One region of the Ottowia beijingensis genome, then DNA from elsewhere that is predicted to be linked to it. Evidence: predicted binding sites of a transcription regulator. Region 1 holds the regulator's gene; the other holds the start of a gene.
The links. The regulator NrdR, encoded in region 1, represses ribonucleotide reductase genes. The targets are predictions, from matches to a motif close to CACNANATNTNGTG.
Positions count from the first base shown of each region.

Region 2: ACFSCU_RS05185 (ribonucleoside-diphosphate reductase subunit alpha) is a predicted target of NrdR. The motif match lies at 1,984-1,997, and genes of this name have one in related genera.

Region 1 is NZ_JBHUEP010000009.1:204,142-218,632, forward strand. Features, by position in the region: gene ACFSCU_RS14980 (hypothetical protein) at 1-654, opposite strand, end outside; gene ACFSCU_RS14985 (aminotransferase-like domain-containing protein) at 819-2,018, shown strand; gene ACFSCU_RS14990 (DUF3820 family protein) at 2,029-2,259, shown strand; gene ACFSCU_RS14995 (hypothetical protein) at 2,393-2,737, shown strand; gene trxC (thioredoxin TrxC) at 2,753-3,199, shown strand; gene ACFSCU_RS15005 (hypothetical protein) at 3,233-3,928, opposite strand; gene nrdR (transcriptional regulator NrdR) at 3,946-4,395, opposite strand; gene glyA (serine hydroxymethyltransferase) at 4,536-5,783, opposite strand; gene ACFSCU_RS15020 (transglycosylase SLT domain-containing protein) at 6,054-6,881, opposite strand; gene ACFSCU_RS15025 (hypothetical protein) at 7,423-7,704, opposite strand; gene ACFSCU_RS15030 (DUF748 domain-containing protein) at 7,724-9,433, shown strand; gene ACFSCU_RS15035 (DUF748 domain-containing protein) at 9,439-11,889, shown strand; gene ACFSCU_RS15040 (DUF349 domain-containing protein) at 12,008-14,491, shown strand, end outside.
Region 2 is NZ_JBHUEP010000005.1:370,614-385,104, reverse strand. Features, by position in the region: gene ACFSCU_RS05195 (sigma-54-dependent transcriptional regulator) at 1-801, shown strand, start outside; gene ampD (1,6-anhydro-N-acetylmuramyl-L-alanine amidase AmpD) at 785-1,378, shown strand; gene ACFSCU_RS05185 (ribonucleoside-diphosphate reductase subunit alpha) at 2,082-5,012, shown strand; gene ACFSCU_RS05180 (ribonucleotide-diphosphate reductase subunit beta) at 5,167-6,351, shown strand; gene ACFSCU_RS05175 (histone H1-like DNA-binding protein) at 6,561-7,055, shown strand; gene ACFSCU_RS05170 (carbohydrate kinase family protein) at 7,243-8,148, opposite strand; gene ACFSCU_RS05165 (DUF3426 domain-containing protein) at 8,213-9,658, opposite strand; gene prmA (50S ribosomal protein L11 methyltransferase) at 9,698-10,582, opposite strand; gene accC (acetyl-CoA carboxylase biotin carboxylase subunit) at 10,785-12,134, opposite strand; gene accB (acetyl-CoA carboxylase biotin carboxyl carrier protein) at 12,295-12,768, opposite strand; gene ACFSCU_RS05145 (TlpA family protein disulfide reductase) at 12,887-13,465, opposite strand; gene ACFSCU_RS05140 (hypothetical protein) at 13,462-14,058, opposite strand; gene ACFSCU_RS05135 (long-chain fatty acid--CoA ligase) at 14,146-14,491, shown strand, end outside.

The sequences.
Region 1 (14,491 bases):
GTTGCTGACGGCGGCGCCCGGCGGCGCCTGATTGGTCTGCCCGGGCGCGACCATCTGGCCGCTCGCGCTCATGCCCTGCACGGCCACGTTCGAGACGCTCTGCGTGGCGCCAGCGGCCAGATGGAGGTCGGCCGATGGCGTGGCCGGTGTCGTCGATTCGATGCGCAAGGGCGTGCCGGTGCCGGTGAGCACCAACGACTGCTGCACCGTCTGCGTACTGCCGACCGCGAACTGCACCAGCTTGCCGCTGCTGCTGGTGATGCTGAGCGTGCCGAAGGTGGTGTTGCCGCTGATGATCGAACTGGTCGTGCAGGCCACTTCGTCGACGATGGCTACGGTGCCGGGCAATCCCAGCGTGCCGCCGCCGTTGGTCCAGTTGCCGGCCAGTGAAATCGTGCCGTTGCCCAGGTTGACCTGGCCGCCGTCGCCTATGAGGACGTTGCGCACGTTGCTCAGCGTGCCGCCCGCGAGGTCGAGCGTGCCGTCGGCCACGACGTCGGTGCAGCCCATATCCATGGAGCCGCCAAGTGTGACGTTGGCGCCCGCCGGGACGACCAAGTCGGCGAAAGCCGCCGGACTCCATAAGGCCAGCAGGCTCGCAGTGGCCGTCAGCCAGCGCGGCGCAAGACGGCGCCGCAGGTGCATGTCTTTCATTTATTCCCTCCCTGCCGACATCGACCGTGCGCATGTTACGGATGTCGAAAATTTGTGTCAATATGTGGCCGGTCCTCTTGGCCAAGTTCGGTCGCACGGCCCCTTGGGGAGCAGGCGATGTGCGCCACAATGTTGCAGATCGAACCGCTATCGCTTCTTCACCCATGCCTCTCCATCTCGCCCAACGCCTGCAAAACGTCGAAACCTCCGCCATCCGCGAGCTGTTCAAGCTGCTGGGCAAGCCCGGCATCATCAGTTTTGCCGGGGGCTTTCCGGACAGCGCGATGTTCGACGTGGACGGCATCCGCGAGGCCGCCAACCAGGCGCTGGCCAACGAGCCCGGCGCCGCGCTGCAGTACGGTGCGACCGAGGGCTACCAGCCGCTGCGCGAACAACTGGCGGCGTTCACGCAGGCCAAGGGTGCGAAGGACGTGGCGGCCGATCAACTCATCGTGACCACCGGCAGCCAGCAGGCACTCGATCTGCTGGGCAAGTGCCTGGTCGATCCGGGCAGCAAGGCCATCGTGGAAGGGCCGACCTTCCTGGCCACCATCCAGTGCTTCCGCCTGTACGGTGCTGATCTGGTCAGCGCGCCGATCGACGGCAACGGCGTGCAAGTGGATGAGCTGGAGCGCCTGATCGCGCAGCACAAGCCGAAGTTCGTCTATCTGATCCCCACCTTCGGCAACCCCAGCGGCGCGATGCTGAGCCTGGAGCGCCGCAAGCGCGTGCTGGAGCTGGCGGTGAAGTACCAGACGCTGATCGTCGAGGACGATCCGTATGGCGACCTGTATTTCGACCAGCCGCCGCCGCCCAGCCTGCTGGCGCTGTCGAGCGAAGTGCCCGGCAGCCGCGACTGGCTGGTGCACTGCGGCAGCTTGAGCAAGGTGCTGTCGCCCGGCCTGCGCGTGGGCTGGATGGTGGCGCCGCCCGAACTGCTGGCCACGGCGGTGATGTGCAAGCAGTTCAGCGACGCGCACACCAGCACCTTCGCGCAGGCCACGGCCGCGCAGTACCTGGCCGCCGGGCGCATGCCGGCCACGCTGGCGCGCGTGCGGCAGGTGTATGGCGCGCGCGCCCAGACCATGGGCGATGCGCTGCGCAGCGACCTGGGCGACGCCATCGAGTTCGTGCAACCGCAGGGCGGCCTGTTCGTGTGGGCGCGGCTCACCGGCGCGGGCGGCAAGGTCAGTGACGGCAACGCGTTTGCCAAGAAGGCCATCGAGCAGGGCGTGGCCTTCGTGCCCGGCGCACCGTTCTATTGCGCCAACCCGGACGTGAGCACGTTGCGCCTGTCGTTCGCCACGGCGGACGAGGCGAGGATCCGCGAAGGCATCGCGCGGCTGGGCAAGGCGCTGGGCTGAAGCGGTGGACGTGGGCGCGCCGACGCCGCACGACGCCGAGCAGCTACAGCGGCTGGTCACGCTGGCCATGCCCTTCGGCAAGTACAAGGGCCAGTTGATCGCCGATCTGCCGGGCGCTTATCTGAACTGGTTTGCTCAGAAGGGTTTCCCCAAGGGCGAGGTGGGGCGCCTGCTGGCGCTGATGCACGAGATCGACCAGGCCGGTCTGCGGCGTCTGCTCGATCCGCTGAGGTCGCGCTGAAATTTCAAGCCATTTTTGCCGCTAGCGCCCGCCTATCAAGCGCAATAAGCTATCGATTATGTAGTAATCGAAGCACGTCCGGATGCTGGCCGCTGGTCTTGCATTTACTCAGCAGGACCCCAATTGGTAAGGCATGAAGACATTGCAAGCCCCCACCCGAACCGCTGCCATCCTGGCGCAGTTGCTGGAGCGGCTGGATGCCAGCCGCCAGGCCGTCGACGCCCACCAGTACCGCACCGTGGCCGCGCGCCTGTCGGCCATGCTGGCCAATACCGACATCGACTGGCAGCCCCTGCTGGAGCAAAGCCCGGCCGCCACCGCGCTTTACGAGAACCTGCACTACGGTGATGCCGGCCTGTGCCGCTCGCCGCTGGATGCCGCCATGCGCGCCGAAATGGCCGCCTGCGACGCCATTGCCGCCGCACGCGCCAAGCCCGCGCCCGACACCGCAGCGCCCGACGCCGCACCCGCCGCCTGAATCCGGAGCCTTGTGATGAGCGAGCCCCTGCACGTCGTCTGCCCGCACTGCCACACCACCAACCGCGTCAAGGCCGACCAGCTGGGCAGCGCGCCCGACTGTGGCCAGTGCAAGCAGCCGCTGTTCACTGGCCACCCGGTGGCGCTGGACGACGAGGCGGCGTTCGACAAGCACGTTCTGCGCAGCCAGATCCCGGTGCTGGTCGACTTCTGGGCGCCCTGGTGCGGGCCCTGCCGCATGATGGCGCCCGCCTACGAGAAGGCCGCCGCCGACCTGGAGCCGCGTGTGCGCGTCGCCAAGGTCAACACTGAGGCCGCCCAGGCGCTGGGCACGCGCTACAACATCCGCAGTATTCCCACGCTGGCACTGTTCGTCGGCGGGCGCGAGGTGGCGCGCCAGCCCGGCGCCATGACGAATCCGGCCCACGTCGTGCAGTGGGCCATGGCCAACCTGCCGCGCTGAGGCCGGCCTTCTCGATGCGCTCTCGGCGCCCGCTCAGCGCGAGGCGGGCGCCAGCGGCGCTACGAAGTCGGGCTCCGGCCCGTCGCCTTGCCAGAGCTGGATGCGCATGGTGCTGGGCACCGGCACGCTGCGGAAGTAGGCGGGGCGCATGGGCGTCTCGCTGAACGACGCAAACAGCTGCTGCACCACCGGGTCGCTGGCCGCCTCGCCCTGCAGCTCGAAGCGCTCTATGCGGCCGTCCGAATCGATCCACAACTGCACCTCGATCGTGGGATACGCGTCGGGCCAGGGCATCTCGGCCAGGCGCCATTCGTTGTCGATCGGCGTCGGCGCCCGATCGGCCAGGTTGGCGTCCAGCCACAGCCGCGCGCTGTCGGCGCGCGGCGCCGGGTCAGCGTGCGCCACGGGCGGCGGTTCCACCGGAGGCGGGGGGGTGGGGATAATCTCTTCGACGGCCGGCGCAGGCGCGGGCGCACGTGCGGTTGCACGGGTCGGTCTGGGCGTCACCGGGCGCTTGGCGGGCTGCGGCGTCGCGGGCGGGGCTGCCGGTATTGCTGGAGGTGGCGTGACAGGCTGAGTGCGCGTGTGCACCTGCACGCGCCAGGTCATAGGCTGTGCGGCGGCGCTCACGCCGTAGCGCGCTGGCTGCACCAGCCACAGTGCCGCCAGGTGCAGCGCCAGCGCCGCGGCCAGCGCCAGCCACCACCCACGCCATCCGCCGTCTGCCATGTCTTGCCCAGCGGCGATCAGCGCCGCACTTCATCCACCAGCGCGCGGAACTCGTCGATGTCCTCGAAGCTGCGGTAGACGCTGGCAAAGCGCACGTAGGCCACCTTGTCGAGCTTCTTCAGCTCGCGCATCACCAGTTCGCCGATGCGGCTGGAGGCGACCTCTCGCGCGGCGCTGCCCAGCAGCTTTTCCTCGATGCGCTCGATGGCGGCGTCGATCTGCTCGGTGCTCACGGGGCGCTTGCGCAGCGCCAGATCGAGCGAGCCTTGCAGCTTGGCCCGCGCATAAGGCACGCGCCGGCCATCCTTCTTGACGATGCTGGGAAAACTGACGTCGGGCCGCTCGTAGGTGGTGAAGCGCTTGGCGCAATGCCCGCACTGGCGCCGCCGGCGCACGAAGTCGCCATCGTCCGACGTGCGGGTGTCGACCACCTGGGTCTCGGTATGGGCGCAGAAAGGGCAGCGCATCGATTCAGGGTCTTATCGGGTCTCAGGCACCGTCAAATAAGCGCGAGCAGCTCTTATTACAGGAGCGGGGCAGTCTGCTACGGCGGGCGCCCGTCCAAGGGCGCCTCAGCCGCACCGGCACGCTCTAGCGGCCAGACGACTCAGCCGTAGACAGGGAAGGCCTTGGTCAGCTTGGCCACCTTCTCACGCACCGCGGCCAAGTTGGCCTCGTCACGCGGGTTGTCCAGCACGTCGGCCACCAGGTGGGCGGTGGCGCGGGCTTCGGCTTCCTTGAAGCCGCGCGTGGTCATGGCCGGGGTGCCGATGCGCACGCCGCTGGTCACCATGGGCTTCTCGGGGTCGTTGGGGATGGCGTTCTTGTTGATCGTCATGTGCGCGCTGCCCAGCACAGCCTCGGCATCCTTGCCGGTGATGCCCTTGGGCCGCAGGTCGACCAGCATCACGTGGCTTTGCGTGCCGCCGCTGACGATGCGCAGGCCGCGCTCGGTCAGCGTCTCGGCCACCACCTGGGCGTTCTGCTTCACCTGCTGCGCGTACTGCTTGAACTCAGGCTGCAGTGCCTCCTTGAAGGCGATGGCCTTGGCCGCGATGATGTGCATCAGCGGGCCGCCCTGCAGGCCGGGGAACACAGCGCTGTTGATGGCCTTCTCGTGCTCGGCCTTCATCAGGATGAAGCCGGCGCGCGGGCCACGCAGGCTCTTGTGCGTGGTGCTGGTCACCACGTCGGCGTGCGGCACGGGGTTGGGGTAGACGCCGCCGGCGATCAGGCCCGCGTAGTGCGCCATGTCGACCATGAAGATGGCGCCCACGTCCTTGGCCACCTTGGCAAAGCGGGCGAAGTCGATCTCGAGTGAATAGGCCGAGGCGCCGGCGATGATGAGCTTGGGCCTGGTTTCGTGCGCTTTCTGCTCCATCGCCTCGTAGTCGATGGCTTCCTGCGCGTTCAGCCCGTAGCTGACCACGTTGAACCACTTGCCCGACATGTTCAGCGGCATGCCGTGCGTCAGGTGGCCGCCTTCGGCCAGGCTCATGCCCATGATGGTGTCGCCGGGCTTCAGGAAGGCCATGAAGGCCGCGATGTTGGCGCTGGCGCCGCAGTGCGGCTGCACGTTGGCGGCCTCGGCGCCGAACAACTCCTTCACGCGGTCGATGGCCAGCTGCTCGACCACGTCGACGTGCTCGCAGCCGCCGTAATAGCGGCGGGCGGGGTAGCCCTCGGCGTACTTGTTGGTCAGCTGCGTGCCGGCGGCGGCCAGCACGGCGGGCGAGGCGTAGTTCTCGCTGGCGATCAGCTCGATGTGGTCTTCCTGGCGCTGGTGCTCGGCCTGGATGGCGGCCCAGACGTCGGCGTCGGTGTTGGCGATGGTGTGCGTGGAACGGTTGAACACGGCAGTCCTTCGAAAAGGTCCTCCCTCGGCGGTGCAAGGGCTGCCCAGGCGAACGGCGGAACACGCCGCGAGCGCCACACGCGCAAGGGCGGTGCGCTTCCCCGTGGTGGTGGGCGGCAGTCCGCCGCATGTCCACGTCAGCACCGCCTCTGAAAGCACGGCACCTATCGCCAGTCGCGCACGGCAGGGAGTTTAGCCGACGCCCATGCGGCGCCGCTGGGGGATGGGATGGAAAGCGGGCGCGCCTGGAGCAGGACGCGCCAAGCCGCGTCAGGACAGAGCGGCGACCTTGATCGGCGCCGGGCTGGCGGGCGCGGCGGGTTCCGGCGTGGTGGCCGCGCGCAGGGCGGGGGTGTTGTCGTTCAGCGGAATCGCCTTGCCCTTGGCGACCTGCGACAGGCGCGCGTGTTCGGCCAGCACCTTGCTGGCGTAGCCGCCGTCCGACGGCAGGTTGGCGGCGCCCACGTACCACTTCAGGCCGCCTTCGACCGAACCGGTGCGGCCGATGTATTCCTGCAGGATCTTCACGCCCACGCGCAGGTTGCTCTTGGGGTCGAAGGCCGCGTACAGGCCGCCGAAGTGCTGGTACTTGTCGGAGTGGATCTGCGTCATCACCTGCATCAGCCCCTGCGCGCCCACCGGGCTCTGCGCGAACGGGTTGAAGCTGGATTCGATGGCCATCACGGCCAGGATCAGCGTCGGGTCGAGCTTGGTGTCGCGGCCGACCTCGTAGGCCTCGGCCACCAGCGCGGCCACGGGCTCGGGCGCCACGCGGTACTTCTTGCTGATCCACAGGGCCACGTTGGCCTGCTCGCGCGGCAGGTCGCGGGGGTTGGCGGCGGTGGCGCGCTCGATGGCGCCCAGTTCGGGGGTGATGCCCATGGCGGCGATCTTGCGCGCCGTCAGCCATTCGGTCAGCTGCTGCTCGCCCTGATGGCGCAGATCAGGCCGTGCGCCGAGCAGGGCCGCCAGCACCACCACCACGATGCCCACCAGGGCCAGGCCGTTGTGCGTGATCTCGAAAAATCCTTCGGCCACGTCACCGGCGAAGGTCTTGAAGCCGCGCCCCACGGCGGCCACAGATGCTGACAATGTCATAGCTCTCCTTGTCGGGACGCAAGGGCGGTGCTGGCCATCTCAGGTCCATCTGCCCTTGGGGGGCGATGCCTGCGGCCTGGCGACCGTGATCCTGCATCCTGGGTTCATCGCCGCGCTGCGGGCGCCTGTGACAGCTGGCGCCTGTCTCCTGTGTTGTCTGTCGTGGCAGTGCGGTTTGCCGGGGTCGGCAACGAATCTCTCTCAGGGTTTCCCACTAATTTTGTCGGGAACAGGCGATTCTAGGAGTTGCCTAAATGCCGGGTCAATACTAAAAAATGGAGGTTAGATTCTATTTTCCGTATAAGAAACCGCTTGCAAAGCGTTGCTGCTCCCGCCTTCGGAGCGCGGACGCAGGGCGCTGACAGTGACACCGACCCGCACTGCCGCGCTGATTGAGCGCGGCAATGATGGGAGACGGCGGATTGAAATTCATCACTGGTTCACGGTGCCATGCTGGCCTACAGTGAAGGCGTCCGAGGTACTCGGGCATTGGCTGACAGGAGCCGGTCCGCTGTAGTCGATACAGCGACATGGAAACCCATCAGCCCCACCTTGAAGGCAATCCTTTGCCTTCGCCGCAGCCGGAAACAGCAAGCTTTCCGATGCGGACCCAGGCAGACCACGACGCTTTTGTCACGCTGCCTGAAAGCCCGGCGGGCAGGCTGCAGGCCGAAACGCCGGGCTTTCTCGTTTCTGGCTGCAGCAGCGGGTGTCGCTTGCGATTCGTTGCCTTGTCGTCGCCGCCGCGGCGGCCGCGTTGATGGGCAGAAGCGACAATCCCGTCCGTCATGTCCGGCCAGCCGCAGTCTTCCAGTCCAGCCATTTCCGAATCCGACCCCGCCGTGCCGCCACCTCGGCCCAGGCGCCGGCTGCCTGCCAACCGCTGGGTGCGGCGCGGTCTGTACGCCGGCGCGGGCCTGCTCGGGCTCTGGGCGCTGGGCTGGCTGGGGCTGCCGCCGCTGCTGAAGTGGCAGGGCGAGAAGATCGCCAGCGCGCAGCTTGGGCGCGCGGTGCGCATCGGAGCCGTCGATTTCAAGCCCTGGACGCTGGAGCTGACGCTGAACGACGTGGCGGTGGCCGGTGCCGATGGCGCGCCCGACCAGTTCAGCGTCAAGCGCGTGTATGCCGATGCCGAGCTGCAATCCATCTTCCGCCTGGCGCCGGTGATCGACGCCCTCCAGATCGAGGCGCCCGCCGTGCGCCTGACGCACCTGGGCGACGGCCGCTACGACATCGACGACATCCTGGCCCGGCTGGCCGCGCGCCCCCAGCCCGCCGAGCCGGGCGAGCCGGCGCGCTTCGCGCTCTACAACATCGACCTGAGCGGCGGGCGCATCGATTTCGACGACCGCGCGGTCGGGCCCCAGCACGAGGTGCGCGACCTGCGCCTGGCGCTGCCTTTCATCAGCAACCTGCCGTCGCAGCGCCAGATCAAGGTGCAGCCGCAACTGGCCTTCGTGGCCAACGGCAGCGCCTTCGACTCGCGCGCCGAGGCGCTGCCGTTCGACGCCTCGCGCCACGCCGACGCCGCCTTCCGCCTGAGCGGGCTCGATCTGCAGCCCTACCTGGGCTACATCCCGCCCGGCCTGCCCATCAAGCTGCAGGCCGCCACGGTGGACGCGGACCTGCGCCTGGGCTTCGAGCAGACGCCCCAGCCGTCGCTGCGCGTGGGCGGCACGCTGACGGTGAGCGGCCTGAAATCGGTGGACGGGCAGGGCGCCGATGCGCTGGCCTTCGATGCGCTGAAAGTGCAGCTGGGTGAAGTGCGCCCGCTGGAACGCAAGGTGCACCTGGCGGCGGTCGAGCTGAACGGCCCGCACCTGGCGCTGCGGCGCCAGGCGGACGGACAGTTCAACCTGCTGGTCACGCCGGGCGGCGCCAATGCTCCTGAATCAGGAGCTGTCGGCGCAGGTGCAGCAAGCGCTGAAGCCCGATTTGACTCTGAATCGTCGCAGCCGCCCGCATCGCGCGCCAGCGGTGCCGGTGCCGGTGCAGCCGCCGCCGCGGCGCCTGCGTGGCAGGTGGCCATCGACAAGCTGGCCGTACACGGCGGCACGCTGGACTTCACCGACGACACCACGGCCGCCGACGGTGTGCCGGCCGCCGCGGTGCGCCTGAACGAATTCGAGCTGGCGGCCACCACCATCGGCCTGCCGTTCGCGCAGCCGCTCACTTTCAGCGGTTCGGCCGCGCGCGGTTCCGTGCCCTCCATCGAATTCCAGGGCACGGCGGCCGAGCGCGGTGCCGAGGTCAACGCCCGCATCGCCCACCTGCCGCTGGGGCTGGCCGCGCCTTACCTGGCGCCGCACCTGGTGCCGCGCCTGACGGGCGAGCTGGACGCCCACGTGGGCCTGCAATGGGCGCCGCCGCAGGCGCGCGACCTGCCGCCCGAGCTGAAGATCGCCGCCGAGCAGCTGACGCTGCGCCAGCTGATGCTGGCCGAAGCCCCGACCCCCGCCGCCAGCGCGGCACCCGCCCAAGCCAAGCGATCGGCGCCGCGCGGGGCGTTGACCGAAGCGGCCCGCTGGCCAGCATCGCCCAGGTCGACCTGAGCCAGGTGCTGGTCGATCTGCGCACGCGCGCCGTCACCGTGGGCAAGCTGGGCGTGCAGGCGCCGCGCGTGACGGTGGAGCGCGGCGCGGACCAGGCCCTGATGTACCAAGCCTGGCTGCGCCAGCCCGCTGGCGCCCAGCCGGCTGAGCCGGCCAAGCCGAAACCGCGCGGCGGCCCGGCCACCGACTTCCCGTGGAAAGTGCTGGTGAACGAACTGGCGCTGGCCGGCGGCACCGTGGGCTGGCGCGATGCCGCCGTGCCCGGCACGGTGGAGGCCGAGCTGACGCAGTTGCAGATCGACGCCAAGCAAGTCGACCTGAACGGCAAGTCGCCCATCCCCGTCAACCTGAGCGCCCGCCTGGCCGGCGGGCCGGGCGGCGGCCGGGCCGAGCCGGGCCGCCTGTCGTGGCGCGGCCAAGTGGGCCTGACGCCGCTGACGGCGCAGGGCGCGGTCGATGCGCAGCGCCTGCCGCTGCACAGCTTCGAGCCGTACTTCGGCGATGCGCTGAACGTCGACATCCTGCGCGCCGACACCAGCTTCAAGGGCAACGTGAACTTCGCGCACCTCACGCAGGGGCCGCGCCTGCGTGTGAGCGGCGATGCCAGTGTGGAAGAGCTGCGCACCCACAGCCGGCCGGGCACGGCGGCCGCGCCGGATGCGCAGGTGCCGGCCGATGCCGCCAAGGCGCCGCCGGCAGCGAAGGCCGGCACCTCGCAGGCCGCGCTGGCGCCATCGACCGCCGTGGGGCGCGGCGGCGGCCTGGGCGAGGAGCTGCTGAGCTGGAAGCAGCTCAGGCTGGCCGGGCTGGACGTGCAGCTGGAGCCCGGCAAGCCGCCGCAGGTGGAGGTCAAGGACACGCTGCTGTCGGATTTCTACGCGCGCCTCATCATCCACCCCAACGGCCGCATCAATCTGCAGGACGTGGTGAAGTCGAAGGACGGCGCTGCCGACATCGCCGCACCGGCCACGTCCGTGGCTGTGCGGCCCGCGCCATCCGGCATGCCCGCGGCCGGCGAGAACAGTGGCGAAGCTACCGATTCAGTAGCTGCCGGCGCGCCACCGGCGGCCGCTGCAGCCCCATCGGTGCAGCAGGTCGACCCGATGGCGCCGGTCATTCGCTTCGGCCCCATCCGCATGGCCAGCGGCCGCGTGCTGTTCTCCGACCGCTTCATCCGCCCCAACTATTCGGCCGACCTGACCGAGCTGAACGGGGCCTTGAGCGCCTTCAGCTCCGTCGCCCCGGCGGGCGCGCCGCAGATGGCCGACCTGAACCTCACCGGCCGCGCCGAGGGCAGCGCCGCACTGCAGGTGACGGGCAAGCTCAACCCCCTGGCCAAGCCGCTGGCGCTGGACATCCACGGCCAGGTGACCGACCTGGAGCTGCCGCCGCTGTCGCCCTATTCGGTCAAGTACGCCGGCCACGGCATCGAGCGCGGCAAGCTCAGCATGGACGTGGCTTACAAGGTCGAGCCGGATGGCCGCCTCACGGCCAGCAACAAGCTGGTGCTCAACCAGCTCACCTTCGGCGAGCCGGTGCAGGGCGCGCCCGCCAGCCTGCCCGTGAAGCTGGCCACCGCGCTGCTGGCCGACAGCAAGGGCGTGATCGACCTCGACCTGCCCATCAGCGGCTCGCTGAACGATCCGCAGTTCTCCATCGGCCCGATCATCTTCAAGGCCGTGGTCAACCTGATCGGCCGCGCCATCACCGCACCGTTCACGCTGCTGGCGCGCGCGCTGGGCGGCGCGGGCGGCGAGGACATGGCCAACGTGGCCTTCGCCCCCGGCAGCGCGCAACTGCAGCCCAAGGCGCGCGAGCAACTCGACCAGATCGCCAAGGCGCTGACCGACCGGCCGCAGCTCAAGCTCACGGTGGTGGGCACCGCCAGCCTGGCGCAGGAGCGCGAAGGCTACCGGCGCGAACGCCTGAAGGCCATGGTGGCGGCGGAAAAGCGGGCCGGTGCACCCACGCCCGCCGCGCCGGCCAGCGCCGCGTCGCCGGCTGAAAATGCTATCAATAAGGAAGCTTCTGGCGCAGATGGGGCGGGCGCTGCGGGCCAGTTTGGCACTCAATCCGCCGCAGCCGCGGTGACCGATGCCGAATACCCCGTGCTGCTGCGCCAGCTCTACCGCCGTGCCGATCTGCCCGGCAAGCCGCGCAATGCCATCGGCCTGCTCAAGGACGTGCCGGTGCCCGAGATGGAGGCGCTGCTGCTGTCGCACATCGAGGTCAGCGAAGACGCCATGCGCCAGCTGGCGGTGCAGCGCGGCGCGGCCGTGAAGGACTATCTGGCCAGCAAGCAACTGCCGGCCGAGCGCCTGTTTCTGGGTGCGCCGCGCGCCGGTGCCACGACCGCTGCCACGGCGGCCAGCGCCCCGGCCAGTGCCGCCAGCGATGCGGCGGGCGCGGCCAAGGCCTGGTCGCCGCGGGCCGAGCTGACCCTGGCCACGCGCTGAGCGCGCCGCACCCGAAAGCCGCTCAGGGCGCGCGCCGCCAGCCCCGCGCCCATTTAGAGGCGAAAATACACAGTTCCCGCGGGCATGGTGCCTGCACCGACGTTTTCCAATCCACAGCATGTTCCCTTTCTCCCGCGACAACAAAGACCAGCAGCCCGAGCCCGAGGCCGCCGCCCCCAAGGCGCCTGAGGCGCACCCGCTCGATGCCCTCACGGGCGGCGTGTTCTCGGCCGCCACCTCGGGCGAGCGCGCCCAGCGCGTGCGCGAGTGGCTGGCCACCGAGCCGGCGCCCGAGCAGATGCAGGAGGTGTTCAAGGAACTCTCGTCCAAGGACAAGGGCGCCGCCAGGGCGCTGCGCGAAAAGCTCGACGAACTGCGCCGCGCCAAGGGCCAGGAGGCCGTGGCCGCCGAATGGGAGAGCAAGGCGCTGGCGCTGCTGCAGGCCGCGCGTCTGAACATCGCCGACGCCCTGGCTTGGCAGCGCGACGCTGCCAAGGCCGGCGCGCCGCTGTCGCGCGAGCCGCTGTCCAGCCTGCGCGCCGAGCTGGTCGACCGCATCAAGAAGGTGGAAGACGTGCAGCAGCGCGTGATGGTGCAGCGCGAGGCCGCCGCCCTGCTGGCGCAGCGCATCGAGCTGCTGTCCACCAAGCCCTGGCAGGACGCGCAGGCGCAGCAGCCGGGCCTGCAGGCCGATGTCGAGCAATGGCGCGCCCAGGCCCGCCTGCTGCTGGCCGACCCGCAGTGGCTGAGCGTGGACGTGCGCTACCCGCCGCAGCTCGAAGCCGCGCAAAGCCAGCTCACGGCCGTGTGGGACGCCTTCGGCGCCGCGCTGGCGCAAACCGTGGCCGCCGCCGCCGACGCTGCCGCGCCGCTGCCGCCCGTGCCCGTGTGGGCCGACGAGATCCGCGCCGCCCGTGGCGAAGCCCCCGCCGCCGCCCCGGCGGCCGACAAGCCGGCCAAGCCCAAGGTCGACCCCGAGCAGCGCGCCGCCGCGCAGAAGGCCGTCGAAGCCGGCGTGATGCTGCTGGAGCAGGCCGTCACCGCCGGCCACACCAAGAACATGCACAGCGCCACCAACGCGCTGCGCGCCTCGCTCAAGACCCACGGCCGCCTGATCGACGACGCGCTGGAGGCGCGCGTGCACGCCGCGCTGGTCAGCGCCGGCGAGCTGGAAGGCTGGCAGCGCTGGAGCGCCGACAAGCTGCGCGAGCAACTCGTCGCCAAGGCCGAGGCGCTGCTGGTCAAGCGCAAGATCAAGGGCGCCGCGGCGCCGCGCCAGGCCGAAGCGGCGGAACCTGCCGAGGCGGTTGAAGTTGCGCCCGTTGCTCCTGAAACCGAAGCTGCCCGCGCAGAGCCGGCCGGCGTTGAGGGCCAGAACGATGCCCCATCGACCGACGCTGCGCCCGCCGGTACCGAGGCCGCGGTCGAGCCGTCCCAGCCCGCAGAGACTGCGGCCGTCGATGCCGCCGAAGCACCGGCTGCTCCTGAAACCGAAGCTGCCAGCGCAGACCAGGCGGGCGCTGAAGGCCAAAAAGGCACTGAAACCGCCGCGCTGGAAGAAGGCTACGAGCTGGTGCCCGCCATGGGCGGCCGCAAGCTGCAGGACGCCATCCGCAAGCTGCGCGACGAGTGGAAAACCGCCGACCAGGGCGGCGCGCCCAACCACGCGCTGTGGAAGCGCTTCGACCGCGCCTGCAACGCCGCCCACAAGTTCGTGGACGAGTGGCTCACCAAGGTGCGCGCCGAAGCCGCCGAGCACAAGGCCCAGCGCAGCGCGCTGATCGAAGAGGTCAAGGCCTGGGGCGAAGCCCATGCCAGCGCCGGCGAGGGCGCCGACTGGAAAGCCTTCAACCGCCAGATCCACCAGTTCAGCGACCGCTGGCGCAACGCCGGCCACCTGTCTGAAAAGCAGTTCGCCGAACTGCAGCCGCAGTGGAAGGCCGCCATCCATGCCGCCGCGCAGCCGCTGGAAGCCGCGCAAAAGCAAAGCACCGCGCGCCGCCAGGCCCTGATCGCCGAGGCCGAGCAGCTGGGCGCCGCGCCGCAACTGCGCATCGACGCCGTCAAGGCCCTGCAGCAGCGCTGGCAGGCCGAGGCGCAGGCCGTGCCGCTGGACCGCAAGCACGAGCAGCGCCTGTGGGACGCCTTCCGCAAGCCCATCGACGAGGCCTTCAACCGCAAGGGCGCCGAGCGCGAGCGCCAGCAGGCCGCCATGAGCGCGCACGACCGCGCCGTGCTTGAGGCCGCCAAGGCGCTGGAAGCCGCCAACGCCAGCGGCGATGCGCAGAAGATTCGTGCCGCCATGGCCCAGCTCGAAGCCGCCACGCGCGGCCAGCTGGCTGCAGCCCCTGCAGCCGCTTCTGAAGAAAAAGTGGCTGCAGCGCCCGCCGATGGGGCGCCGGCAGCTTCTGAAAGTGAAGCGCCTGCGCCTGCGGAAGCGGCTGCCGATGCGCCGCCGGCCGAAGGCGAGGGCGCCGCACCCGAAGCCGCCGCACCGGCCCCCGCGCCCAAGCCCGCCAAGCCCCTCATCGCCATGCGCGGCGACGACCGCCCTGGCGCCAGGCGTGCCGAGGCCGCGCCCGCCGGCCGTGGCGGCAAGTTC
Region 2 (14,491 bases), on a different contig from region 1:
ACGCAGGACCGCGAGGGCTTCTTCCAGGCCGCGCGCGGCGGCACGCTGTTTCTCGACGAGATCGGCGACCTGCCGCTGGCCATGCAGGCCAAGCTGCTGCGCGCCATCCAGGAGCGGCGCGTGCGCGCGCTGGGCGACACGCAGGAAGAGCCGGTGGACGTGCGCATCGTCAGCGCCACCCACAAGGACCTGGCGGCCGAGGTGCAGGCCGGGCGCTTCCGGCAGGACTTGTTCTACCGCCTGAACGTGATCGAGATCGTGGTGCCGCCGCTGCGCGAGCGCCGCGACGACCTGCCCGCGCTGTGCCAGGCGCTGCTGACGCGCATCGCCACCGAGGCCGGCATCCCCGTGCCCACGCTGTCGCCCCGCCTGCTGGACGAGCTGCGCAGCGCACCGCTGGAAGGCAACGTGCGCGAACTGGAGAACCTGCTGCACCGCGCCGTGGCGCTGGGCGAGGCCGGTGATTCCGGCTGGGGCCTGATGGGCGACGATCTGATGCCGGCCACCGCGCCGCCCACCGCCGCGGCGCCCCCGCTGTTGCACGATGATGCGCCCACGGCGCCCGCCGCGATTCCGGCACCGGCGGCGGCCCTCGCCGCGAACGAGCTGCCCGCGGACCTGGGCGCCTGGCTCGATGCGCAGGAGCGCCTGATCCTGGTGCGCGCACTCGACGAAACCGGCTTCAACCGCACCGCCGCGGCCGCGCGGCTGGGCCTGAACCTGCGCCAGATGCGCTACCGCATGGCGCGCCTGGGCATCAGCGCCCCCTCCAACGGCGAGGCCGATGACGACGGCGCCTGAGCCGCGCCGACCGCTCTGGCAGCACGGCTGGTACCGCCACGCCCGCGCCCTGCCGTCGCCCAACTTCGGCCCGCGCCCCGCCAACACGGCGATCGACCTGATCGTGGTGCATTCCATCAGCCTGCCGCCTGGCGAATTCGGCGGCGACCACGTGCAGGCCCTGTTCACCAACACGCTGGATTGGGACGCCCACCCCTACTTCCAGACCATTCGCGGGCTCGAGGTGTCGGCGCACTTCTTCATCCGCCGCGACGGCGCGCTGTGGCAGTTCGTCAGCGTGGACGACCGCGCCTGGCACGCCGGCGCCTCGTGCTTCGGCGGGCGCGACAACTGCAACGACTATTCGGTCGGCATCGAACTCGAAGGCCTGGAAGGCGGCCGGTTCGAGCCGGCGCAATACGCCGCCCTGGCGCCGCTGTGCCGGGCCCTGGCGGCGCGCCACCCCATTGCCGCCATCGCCGGCCACGAGCACATCGCCCCCGGCCGCAAGCACGACCCCGGCCCCGGCTTCAACTGGCCGCGCCTGCGCCGCGCCCTGCGCTGGCCCGCGCACCGCTTTCCGCCCGGCGTGGCCTGATCCCGTTGCGCGCTGCAAACGGCAGCGCTTGACGGATGACGCCATGACTTCGCCGCTGCGCGGCGTCGATGACGGAATGACGAAATGACGAAATGGCACCGGTGATGCGCGGCACGCCCCGCCCTTGGCTGGCGTCATGGCGGCGCAGCCGCCGTCATCGAAGGGCAGCGAGGTCATTTCGTCATCGCCCCGCGCGCGAGCAGCTGTCTTTGGGAGCGCGAAACAGTACCCGCCCCCTCAAAAGCCACGATGGCCGAAAGACAGGGGGGGGACCTCCCGAATTTTTTTTACCATCGAAAACGCCTTCAGCGCCCGTTCATCGGGCGCAAGCAGCTCTTTTTTTGCAACCGCCAAACCCCGCCAAACGGCTATCGCCTGATTTTGCCGCCGCAGCGCCCAAACATGCCACGTGTGCCCAGCATTCACGCGGCTTGCGGCGGCAAATCGCCGCACAGCCCGCTGCCCGCCGTGGTTTGCGCCGCACGTGCCCGCACGCACGCGCGCTGGGCGCCGGTGCGGGCGCGCGCCGGCCCGACGGGCGCGGCCGCGCACGGCGGCCACAATCACCCAAAACACTACAGGTAGTGGCTTGAACCAGAGCCGAACACTAGATATAGTGCCTCGGGTCGCGGCGCCGCTCGTCCAAGAATTCACACTGAGCGCCGCGCACGCCCGCCCCATCACCCATTGCCGAGAGGACCCCATGCCCACAGCCCGCAGCGCCGCGCCCGCCATCAGCGCGCCCATCCACCCGCCCGCCATGCCCGCCAGCGCCCCGGCGCGCCAGCCGCTGGCGCAGTACCAGATCATTCGCCGCAACGGCGCCGTGGTGGCCTTCGAGCCCAGCAAGATCGCGGTGGCGATGATGAAGGCGTTCCTGGCCGTGCACGGCACGCAGGGCGCGGCATCGGCCAGCGTGCGCGAGGTGGTGGACGAGCTGACGCAGGCCGTGGTGCGCGCGCTGATGCGCTCGCGCCCCGGCGGCGGCACCTTCCACATCGAGGACGTGCAGGACCAGGTGGAACTGGGCCTGATGCGCAGCGGCCACCACGAGGTGGCGCGCGCCTACGTGCTGTACCGCGAGCGCCGCGCGCAGGAGCGCGCGCAGCAGAAGGCCGAGGCCGCGCCCGCCGCGCCGGTGCTGCACGTGCTGGATCGCGGCGAGCGCGTGGCGCTGGATCTGCCGGCGCTGCAGGCCCTGCTCGGCCAGGCCTGCGCCGAGCTGGATGCCGAGGTGCGGCCCGAGCCGATCCTGGCCGAAACCCTGCGCAACCTGTACGACGGCGTGCCGGTGGATGAGGTGTACAAGGCCGCCATCCTGGCCGCGCGCACGCTGATCGAGAAGGAGCCCGACTACACCTACGCCACCGCGCGCCTGCTGCTGCACACCATCGCCAAGGAGGTGCTGGGCGAGACCGTGAGCCTGCCCGAACTGGCCGAGCGTTATGCGGACTACTTCCCGCAGTTCATCAAGCAGGGTGTTGACGCCGAGCTGCTTGATGAGCGGCTCTTGCAGTTCGATCTGGCCCGCCTGGGCGCCGCGCTGAAACCCGAGCGCGACCTGCAGTTCGACTACCTGGGCTTGCAGACGCTGTATGACCGCTACTTCCTGCACGTGCGCAAGCAGCGCATCGAGCTGCCGCAGGCCTTCTTCATGCGCGTGGCGATGGGCCTGGCACTCAATGAAATCGACCGCGAGGCGCGCGCCATCGAGTTCTACGAGGTGCTGTCGCGCTTCGACTTCATGAGCAGCACGCCCACGCTGTTCAACAGCGGCACGCGGCGCTCGCAGCTGTCGAGCTGCTACCTGACCACGGTGCCCGACGAGCTGGACGGCATCTACGAGTCGATCAAGGAAAACGCCCTGCTGAGCAAATTTGCCGGCGGCCTGGGCAACGACTGGACGCGCGTGCGCGCCTTGGGCAGCCACATCAAGGGCACCAACGGCGAATCGCAGGGCGTGGTGCCGTTTTTGAAGGTGGTCAACGACACGGCCGTGGCCGTCAACCAGGGCGGCAAGCGCAAGGGCGCGGTGTGCGCGTATCTGGAGACCTGGCACCTCGACATCGAGGAGTTTCTGGAGCTGCGCAAGAACACCGGCGACGACCGCCGCCGCACGCACGACATGAACACGGCCAACTGGATCCCCGACCTGTTCATGCGCCGGGTGATGGACAAGGGCACGTGGACGCTGTTCTCGCCCAGCGACGTGCCCGATCTGCACGACAAGTTCGGCGCCGAGTTCGAAGCCGCCTACGTGGCTTACGAAGAACGCGCGGCGCGCGGCGAAATCCAGCCCAGCAAGACGCTGCCGGCGGTGGACCTGTGGCGCAAGATGCTGTCGATGCTGTTCGAGACCGGCCACCCCTGGATCACCTTCAAGGACGCCTGCAACCTGCGCAGCCCGCAGCAGCACGCGGGGGTGGTGCATTCCAGCAACCTGTGCACCGAGATCACGCTCAACACCAGCGACACCGAAACCGCCGTCTGCAACCTGGGCTCGGTGAACCTGCTGCAGCACCTGAAGGATGGCACCGACGCCAACGGCGTCGCTACCAAGGTGCTCGACCACGAGAAGCTGAAGCAGACGGTGTCGACCGCCATGCGCATGCTCGACAACGTGATCGACATCAACTACTACGCCGTCAAGAAAGCGCGCGACGCCAACCTGCGGCACCGCCCGGTGGGCTTGGGGCTCATGGGCTTCCAGGACGCGCTGTACGCGCTGCGCATTCCCTATGCGTCAGAGCAGGCGGTGCAGTTCGCCGACGAATCCATGGAGGCCATCTGCTACCACGCCTACTGGGCCAGCACCGAACTGGCGGCCGAGCGCGGGCGCTATTCGTCCTACAAGGGCTCGCTGTGGGAGCGCGGCGTCTTGCCGCTCGACAGCCTGAACCTGCTGGAGCAGGCGCGCGGCGGTCATGTGGAGGTGGATCGCTCGGCCACGCTGGACTGGGACGCGCTGCGCCAGAAGATCGCCCGCGACGGCATGCGCAACAGCAACTGCGTGGCCATCGCACCCACGGCCACCATCAGCAACATCATCGGCGTGGATGCGTCCATCGAGCCGTGCTTCGGCAACCTGTCGGTCAAGAGCAACCTGTCGGGCGAGTTCACTGTCATCAACCAGTACCTGGTGAAGGACCTGAAGCGCCTGGGCCTGTGGGACGACGTGATGGTGATGGACCTGAAGCACTTCGACGGTTCGCTGCGCCCCATCGACCGCGTGCCGCCCGACGTGAAGGCGCTGTACGCCACCGCCTTCGAGGTCGAGCCGCAATGGCTCGTCGAAGCCGCGGCGCGGCGCCAGAAATGGATCGACCAGGCGCAGAGCCTGAACATCTACATGGCCGGCGCCAGCGGCAAGAAGCTGCACGACACCTACACGCTGGCCTGGCTGCGAGGGCTGAAGACCACCTACTACCTGCGCACCACCAGCGCCACGCAGGCCGAGAAGTCGACCGTGCAATCGGGCCGGCTCAACGCCGTGCCCACCGGCAACGGCGGCGCGCACGGCATGGGCGCGCGCGATGCCGCCGCAGTGGCCGCGCCGTTGGCCATGGCGGCCGAGCCGGCCACCGACGTGAAGTTCTGCGCCATCGACGACCCGGGCTGCGAAGCCTGCCAATGAACCGCAGCGCGTGCCACGTGCGCACTGCGATCACGGCAAGGCATCGCATGCGATGCCTTGCCGCAACACTCACACCCCTTGAACCCACGAGCAACGTGACGGAATGCTTTGCATTTCATCACGTTGCTCCCATAATCGGAGCATTGGAAAAACCATGTTGACCTGGGACGACGACGCCACACCCGCCACGCTGCAACCCCGCTTGCAGCCGCTGGCTGAATTGCCGCCCGCTGCCACGCAAGGCATCACGGCATTCCAGGCCGCCCCCCTGATGCCACCGTCCATCAGCGCCGCTGCACCCAAAGCCGCACCATCCATCCAGCGCCGCGTCAACGCCGCCGACAAGCGCATCATCAACGGTCAGACCGACGTCAACCAGCTGGTGCCCTTCAAGTACAAGTGGGCCTGGGAAAAATACCTGGCCACCTGCGCCAACCACTGGATGCCGCAGGAAATCAACATGAACCGCGACATCGCGCTGTGGAAGTCGCCGAACGGCCTGACCGAAGACGAGCGCCGCATCGTCAAGCGCAACCTGGGCTTCTTCGTCACCGCCGATTCGCTGGCCGCCAACAACATCGTGCTGGGCACCTACCGCCACATCACGGCGCCCGAGTGCCGCCAGTTCCTGCTGCGCCAGGCGTTCGAAGAGGCCATCCACACTCACGCCTACCAGTACATCGTCGAGTCGCTGGGCCTGGACGAGGGCGAGATCTTCAACGCCTACCACGAGGTGGCGTCGATCCGCGACAAGGACGAGTTCCTGATCCCGTTCATCGACGCCATCATGGATCCGGCCTTCGTCACCGGCACCCCCGAGGCCGACCAGACCCTGCTGAAAAGCCTGATCGTCTTCGCCTGCCTGATGGAAGGCCTGTTCTTCTACGTCGGCTTCACACAAATCCTGGCGCTGGGCCGGCAGAACAAGATGGTGGGCGCGGCCGAGCAGTACCAGTACATCCTGCGCGACGAGTCGATGCACTGCAACTTCGGCATCGATCTGATCAACCAGATCAAGCTCGAGAACCCGCACCTGTGGACACCCGCCTTCAAGGCCGAGATCAAGGCCCTGTTCGAGAAGGCCGTCGAGCTGGAATACCGCTACGCCGAGGACACCATGCCGCGCGGCGTGCTGGGCATGAACGCCAGCATGTTCAAGGGCTACCTGCGCTACATCGCCAACCGCCGCGCCACGCAGATCGGCCTGGACGCCCTGTTCCCCAACGAGGAAAACCCCTTCCCCTGGATGAGCGAGATGATCGACCTGAAGAAGGAACGCAACTTCTTCGAAACGCGCGTCATCGAGTACCAGACCGGCGGCGCCCTGTCGTGGGACTGATGCCGGCGGCCTTTCCGAAACGACCCTTTCTTTATCGTGCAGTCACTGAATCAGCAACCCCACCCAGGCACCCAGGCGGTGCGGTGGGCTTGCGCCCGTGTTCATGGTGATGGATTTTTCTCCAGTGCCATGAATCGCTTTGCGTGTCCAACAGGCGCGAAGCGTTTCCTGCTGTTGATGGATAGTTCAACTTGATCAAGGAGAAAAAAATGGCAACTGCAAAGAAAGCACCGGCCAAGAAGGCCGCAGCGAAGAAAGCCCCTGCGAAGAAGGCGGCACCGGCCAAGAAAGTCGTGGCGAAGAAAGCCGCACCGGCCAAGAAAGCGGTCGCCAAGAAGGCACCGGCCAAGAAGGTCGTAGCGAAGAAGGCACCCGCCAAGAAAGTCGTGGCCAAGAAAGCGGTAGCGAAGAAGGCACCGGCCAAGAAGGTCGTGGCCAAGAAGGCGCCCGCCAAGAAAGTAGTGGCGAAGAAGGCCGCACCGGCCAAGAAAGCCGTCGCCAAGAAGGCACCGGCCAAGAAGGTCGTGGCGAAGAAAGCCGCACCTGCCAAGAAGGCCGTAGCGAAGAAGGCGGCACCCGCCAAGAAAGCGGCACCGGCCAAGAAAGCCGTGGCCAAGAAGGCCGCCGCGCCCAAGAAGCCCGCGGCGCAAACCACGCTGAACCCGCAGGCTGCGTGGCCGTTCCCGACGGCCAGCAAGCCCTGAGCGGCGCATCCAGCCCCGGCCTTGACCCGGCCGGGGCCTTCGCAGCCCGCGACACGAGTCATCGTGCGCGGGCTTCTTTTTTTTGGAGTGTGCGGCAGACCCCGCTCACTATCGATAAGTGAGCTGCCTGCGCTTATGCAGCCTGCGTTTCAGGCCAAATGATGTTGAAAGAGCAAGGCAGGCAACTTCAGATACCGGCCAGCACCGCGCCATCCACCTGGTAGTTCTGCGGTCCGCGGCTGGCGATCTTCAAGGCGCCCAGCCGGTTGCCCAGCGCGGCACAACGCGCCAACGGCCAGCCTTGCTCCAGACCGTGCAGCAGCGCACCGCGCCAGGCATCGCCGCAACCCGTCGGGTCCACCACGGACGCTGCCTGCACCGGCGGCACGCGGGTGCGAACGCCCGCCTCCCAGATGTCGCAACCCTCGCCGCCCAGCGTGACCACCAGGCCCTGCACGCGGCGCGACAGCTCGTCCAGCTCGATGCCCATGCGGTCGCACAGCATGCGGCCTTCGTAGTCATTCACCGTCACCCAGGTGGCCAGTTCGACAAAGTGCGCCAACTCGTCGCCGTTGAACATGGGCAGGCCCTGCCCCGGATCGAACACGAAAGGGATGCCGGCGGCGCGGAACTGTTCGGCGTGCTGCAGCATCGCGTCGCGCCCGTCGGGCGAGATGATGCCCAGGCGGATGTCCTCGCGTGCAACGATGTGCGTGCGGTGCGCCTGCATCATCGCGCCGGGGTGGAAGGCCGTGATCTGGTTGTTGTCGCGGTCGGTCATGATCATGGCCTGCGCGGTGTAGGTGTCGTCGATGGTGCGCACGAACTCGGTGCTGACGCCCAGCTGGCGCAGCCGCGCCAGGTAGTCGGAGCCGTCGTTGCCCAGCGTGGCCACGGGCAGCGGCGTGCCGCCCAGCTGGCGCATGGCGTAGGCGATGTTGCCCGCGCAGCCGCCGAAGTCGCGCCGCAGGCTGGGCACCAGGAAGGACACGTTGAGGATGTGCAGTTGATCCGGCAGGATCTGTTCGGCGAAGCGCCCCTCGAAGCTCATGATGGTGTCGAAGGCGAGCGAGCCGCAAATCAGCGTGGCCATAGGTCAGGTAATGAAGTGAAGGGATCGACGAAGCCGGCGGCTGCCGTGCGGCAGCGCACCCGGCTCAGGGGTAAAAGGCCATCAGGCGGTAGCCGACGATGGCCGACGGATTGGAGATGCTGGTCACGGTGAGCGCGTTGGTGCCGCTGAACTCGCCCCGCGCGGCAAGCGCCGGGGGAGCACCCAGTTCGGCCGCGCTCACCACGCGCCGCACCAGGGCTTGGTCTTGGGCGTCGGTCAGCGTCAGTTCCAGCGACGGCGTGGCCACCGGCATGTCGGCCGTGTTGCGCAGCGTGACGCTGAAACGGAAGGCGTTGGCGCTGACGCGGTTGAAGGCGGAGCTGTCGATGACGATGGTCTCGAGCTGGCGGTACGGCGCAATCTGGCAACCAACGACCTGGCACATGGCCTGCAGCGCCGGCACCAGCGCGGGTTCGCGCGCCGCCAGCCAGTCGCGCCGACTCAGCACCCACTGCAAGGCCAGCGCCAGCAGCAACACCAGCAACGCCGCCCACAGGCCCACGCGCACCGGGCGCGACGACCAGAAGGCGCGGCGCCGCGCCTGCTCGACGAAGCGGGGCTCGGGCTGGTCGACGGGCGGCGCGGCGGCGGGCGCAGCGGCGTCGGGCGCCAGCGGCTCCACCACCTCGCCCACGCCGCTCAGCACGAAGTCGACATCGGCCGCGGGGGGCACTTCGCGCTCCAGTGCCTCGGCGCGGAACGACCTGCGGGCCAGCAAGACATCCACTGGCGGCGTGGCAGGCGGGCTGGCTGGGGCTTCCGCGGGCACCGCGGTGTCTGCCGGTGATGGGTCGTGGACTGGTGCCGCCGCCACAGGCCACAGCTCGTCTGCAGGCGGTTGCGCGGGCTGGTCAGCACGGTCTGGCGCCGTCAACTCGCGCCAGGTTTGCAGCTCCGACGCGGTCCAGGGACCGTCCGGCGCCGGCTCGGCTTCGGCCGTGGCTTCGGCCTCGGGCAGGGCAGGAGTCGGAAGGGTGGCGTGCGCCGGCGCCGCGACGTCGTCCTTGGGCAGCGAGCGCTCGGCCTCGGTCGGTGCGGGGGGTTCTGGCGCGCCCTGCCCCGCTTTTTCAACACTGGTCTTGCGCGACGACCAGGGCGCGGGCGGTTGCCAGGTGTCGAACCGGGCCGCCGCCGTCTGCGATGGCTTCGGCGCTGCAACGGGCTCGGGCTCCACCGTCGACCGGATGGGCACGGCAGGCACCGGCGAGGGTGCCGCAACCGGAGGGAGCACGACCGCCGGCGCAGGATCCGGCGCGGGAGTGGGAGGTGGAGCGGCCCTGCGATCTGGTTCGCGCACCGGCACCGGCACGCTAGGCGACTGCGGCGCTGGCGGGGCCGGCGCGGCGGCCTCGACCGGCAGCATGTGGGCTGCGGCGTCGAACACCTCGTTGCAGTGCCCGCAGCGCACCCAGCCGCCGGAGATGCGCAACTGGTCCGGCACGACCTTGAACATGGTCGTGCAGGCCGGGCAGCGCGTGATCAGGCTCATGGTGCGGCGATTGTAGGCAGCAGCGTGCCGGGCGCCAGGTCAGGCGCGGCGTGCCACCAGCAGCACCCAGCCGTCCTCGGTATCGGCGACCTCCAAGGACAGCCAGGGTCGATACGCCGCTTGCAACTCGGCCGTCTGACGCTCCAGCACGCCCGCCAGCACCAGCGCACCGCCCGGCGCCACATGGCCGGCCAGCAGCGGCGCCAGCACCTTGAGCGGCGTGGCCAGGATGTTGGCCAGCACGGTGTCGTAAACGCCGCTGGCCTGGTCCGGCAGGCCAGCCACCAGCTGCACGCCGTTGGCCGAAGCGTTGTCGATGGTGGCCTGCGCGGCCGCCTCGTCGATGTCCACCGCGTCGACGCTGGCGGCCCCATGCAGCGCGGCGCCAATGGCCAGGATGCCGGAGCCGCAGCCGTAATCCAGCACGCGCTGGCCGCGCGGCGGGTGCGCGGCGATCCAGCGCAGGCACATGCGCGTGGTCGGGTGCGTGCCGGTGCCGAAGGCCAGGCCGGGATCGAGGCGGATCACCTCGGTGGCGCCTGCGGGCACCTCGTGCCAGGTCGGCACGATCCAGAAGCTGCGGGTGATGGGCACGGGCTCGAACTGCGACTGCGTCAGGCGCACCCAATCCTGTTCGGGCACGGGCGCGATCGACGCCACCTCGCAACCTTCCCAGAAGTCCTGCAGCGCCAGCAGCCGGGCGGCATCGCGCGCCTGCGCCTCGTCGCCGAACAGGGTCACCATGCGCGAGCGCGACCAGCTCTGCGCCGGGGGCGGCAGGCCGGGCTCGCCGAACAGCGCGCGCTCGGCATCGGTGTCGGCGTCCGCATCCTCCACCGACACGCTCAACGCCTCCAGCGCCTCCAGCGCATCGGACAGCGGTTCGACCCGGTCCTCGGGGCAGATCAGGCGCAACTCGAACATGACGGTTTCATTGCTTTCAAAAAAATAGCTGCTTGCGCTTGATACACAAGGCCTGGAGACGATTTAACCTTGAAAACAAGGCTGCGCAGCAAGCCCACCCAGCGGCCGCGGAGCAGGCCATCCGCGAACGCCGTTGCCGGACCTGCGCCGGCGACTGGCGTTGTCCTCCTCCCGGGGAAGGCGCCGCAGACGACTCAGGGTGCTACCTTTGATGCTCGCTCAACCACTTTTCCAGGTAGTGGATGTTGGTGCCGCCTTCCATGAACTTGGCGTCCACCATCAGCTCGCGGTGCAGCGCGAGGTTGCTGCTGATGCCTTCGATCAGCGTCTCGGACAGCGCGGTCTGCATGCGGGCGATGGCCTGCTCGCGCGTGTCGCCGTAGACGATGATCTTGCCGATCATGCTGTCGTAGTTGGGCGGCACGAAGTAGTTGTCGTACACGTGCGAATCCACCCGCACGCCCGGCCCGCCCGGCGGGTGCCAGTAGGTGATGCGGCCCGGCGAAGGGGTGAACTTGAACGGGTCCTCGGCGTTGATGCGGCACTCGATGGCGTGGCCCCTGATCTGGATCTGCCGCTGCGTGAAGGGCAGCTTCTCGCCCGCCGCCACCATGATCTGGGTGCGCACGATGTCGATGCCGGTGATCCATTCGGTCACCGGGTGCTCGACCTGCACGCGCGTGTTCATCTCGATGAAATAGAACTCGCCGTTCTCGTACAGGAACTCGAAGGTACCGGCGCCGCGGTAGCCGATCTTCTTACAGGCCGCCACGCAGCGCTCGCCGATGCGCTCGATCAGGCGGCGCGGAATGCCCGGGGCCGGGCCTTCCTCGATCACCTTCTGGTGGCGCCGCTGCATGGAGCAGTCGCGCTCGCCCAGGTACACCGCGTTGCGGTGCTTGTCGGCCAGGATCTGGATTTCGATGTGGCGCGGGTTCTGGAGGAACTTCTCCATGTACACGGCCGGGTTGTTGAAGGCCGCGGCGGCCTCGCTCTTGGTGGTCTGCACCGCGGCCAGCAGGGCCGCCTCGGTGTGCACCACGCGCATGCCGCGCCCGCCGCCGCCGCCCGCGGCCTTGATGATGACCGGGTAGCCGATGGCCTTGGCGATGCGCTTGATGGCGGCTGGCTCGTCGGGCAGTTCGCCGTCGGAGCCGGGCACGCAGGGCACGCCGGCCTTGATCATGGCCTGCTTGGCCGACACCTTGTCGCCCATGATGCGGATCGACTCGGGCGTGGGGCCGATGAACTGGAAGCCGCTGCGCTCCACCCGCTCGGCAAAATCGGCGTTTTCGCTCAAGAAGCCGTAGCCGGGGTGAATCGCCTCGGCGTCCGTCACCTCGGCGGCCGAGATGATGGCCGGCATGTTGAGGTAGCTCTGCCCTGACGGTGCCGGGCCGATGCACACCGCCTCTTCGGCCAGCTTGACGTATTTGGCGTCTTTGTCGGCCTCGGAATAGACCATCACGGCCTTGATGCCCAGCTCGCGGCAGGCGCGCTGCACGCGCAGGGCGATCTCACCGCGGTTGGCGACCAGTATTTTCTTGAACATGTTCAGTGATCCACGGTGCGCTGGCGTCATGCGCCGCGCATCAACACGTTGGAGCCGCTGGCCACGAGGGCCACGCGAGGATGCCGTGCAGCGGGCGTGCGGCCCGGCCGCTGGCGTCGTCCCTCGGGAGAAGGCGCCGAAGGCGACTCAGAGGGCGCCATCATTCAATGATGAACAACGGCTGGCCGTATTCCACCGCCTGGCCGTTTTCGCCCAGGATCTTCTTGATGGTGCCGCCCTTCTCCGCGTCGATCTCGTTCAGGATCTTCATCGCCTCGATGATGCACAGCGTGTCGCCTTCCTTGACCTGCTGGCCCACCTCGACGAAGGGTTTGGCGCCGGGGCTGGATGCACGGTAGAAGGTACCCACCATGGGCGATTTGAGCACGAAGCCCGCCGGCTCTTCGGCAGGCGCGGGGGCGGCCGCTTCTGCCGCGGGCGCCGCGCTGGCCGCAGGCGCCGCGGGCCCTGGGGCGGCCACCGGTGGTGCCACGGGTGCGTACACCACCTGCGCAGGCGCGGGCGGCGCGCCCTTGACGATGCGCACCTTGCCTTCGGCTTCGGTGATTTCCAGTTCCGACACGTTCGACTCGGAGACCAGGTCGATCAGTGTCTTGAGTTTGCGCAAATCCATTGCAAAGTCATCCAAATTTTGGGAATGGGGGCGAATTTACCTCAAATTGGCCGCAAATCGCCCCGATTTGAATCCAATTTCACCGAAATTTAATCTATGCCAATGCCGCAGGGCACCCTCAGCTCCTGCCGAGCCTGTCGCGCCAGGCCGCCAGATCGCGCGCGTGCAACTGGCCCAGTTTGCGGTCGCGCAACTGGCCCGTGGCGTCGAACAGCACGCTGAACGGCAGGCCGCCGGCCGCATTGCCCAGCGCGCGCGTTAGTTCGACCCCTTCGAGGCCCGCCAGGGCCACCGGAAAGCTGACCGGCGACTTGGCCAGGAAGCGCGCGACCGGCTCGGGCTTGTCAACCGCCAAACCGATCAATTGCCAGCCATTGGCCTTGTTTTCGTTGTAGAAGCTGCTCAATAACGGCAGTTCCTCGACACAGGGCGGGCACCACGTGGCCCAGAAGTTGACCAGCAGCGGGCGGCCGCGCAGCGTGGCCAGCGCCAGTGCACTGCCATCCGGAGCTGGAAAGCTGCGGTCCCAAAGACCCGTGGTGTCCGGCTCGTCCAGTGCCAGCCGGCGCGCGCTGAACAGCGCACCGGCACCCGCGGCGGCCAGTGCCACGGCGGCCAGCGCCAGGCGCCGGCCCGTCGGCCGCGCCGCCTTGGCGGCGGCGGCTGGCGGGGTCGATAAATCGTCGGGTGAATTCATGTCTGCTCATCCTCCTGCAGCCGATGTGCCAGCGCCCGGCGGTCGCCGCGCAGCGGCTGCCCCTGGCGCCCGGGCTTCAGCGCACCGCGCAAATCGTCGTGGTCGTGAATCATCAGGTGCACGCCGATGGACTCACCCAGTTCGGCGCAGTGGCTGGAAAAGCTCAGCGCATCCACCTGCATGCCGTTGAAGCCGGCCACGCTGCGCGGCTGGTAGGCCACCCGATGGTCGATGAGGGCGATCTCGGCGGATTTGGGATCGTCGCAAAACAGCTGCAGATAAATGTCCGACAGCCGCGTGGCGGTGCCGTTCCACACCGCACCGGCGATGTGGGGGCGGAATTCGGCCAGCCGCTCCATCCACGACAGGGCCAGCCGGCGCAGCGCGGCCAGTTCGGCCGGTTGCGTGTCGGCATGGAACAGCGCCAGATAGGCCCGCACCTCGGACTCGACCAGATCGTTGTCCGGCAAGGCCGTGCGCGGCGGCACGCCCATGACCTTCAGCGCCCGGCGCTTGGCGGCGCCGTAATCCAGCCCCTCTTCCACCACCAGGCGCGCAGCGTGCGCGGCCATCTCGTGCGTCAGGGTTTCCATGGATCGCATTCTGCCTTGCCAGGGCAAGCCGTTGCCGTAAAGTGGCTTGTATCGCACTCACAACCTCGCCAGGAGACCCTCCCCATCATGCAAACGACGATGATGAATGTGCCGCTGTCGCTCAACCACCTGCTGGATCGCGCGGGCATGCTGTTCAGGAACAACGAAGTCGTCTCGCGCCTGCCCGACAAGTCGCTGCGGCGCCACAGCTATGGCGAGTTTCATCGCCGCACGCGCGCATTGGGCAGCGCGCTGCAAAGGCTCGGGCTGCGCAAGGGCGACCGCGTGGCCACCCTGTGCTGGAACCACCACGCGCACCTGGAGTGCTACTTCGGCATTCCCGCCGCCGGCGGCGTGATGCACACGCTCAACCTGCGCCTGGCGCCCGACGAGATCGGCTGGATCGCCAACGACGCCGGGGACCGCTTTCTCA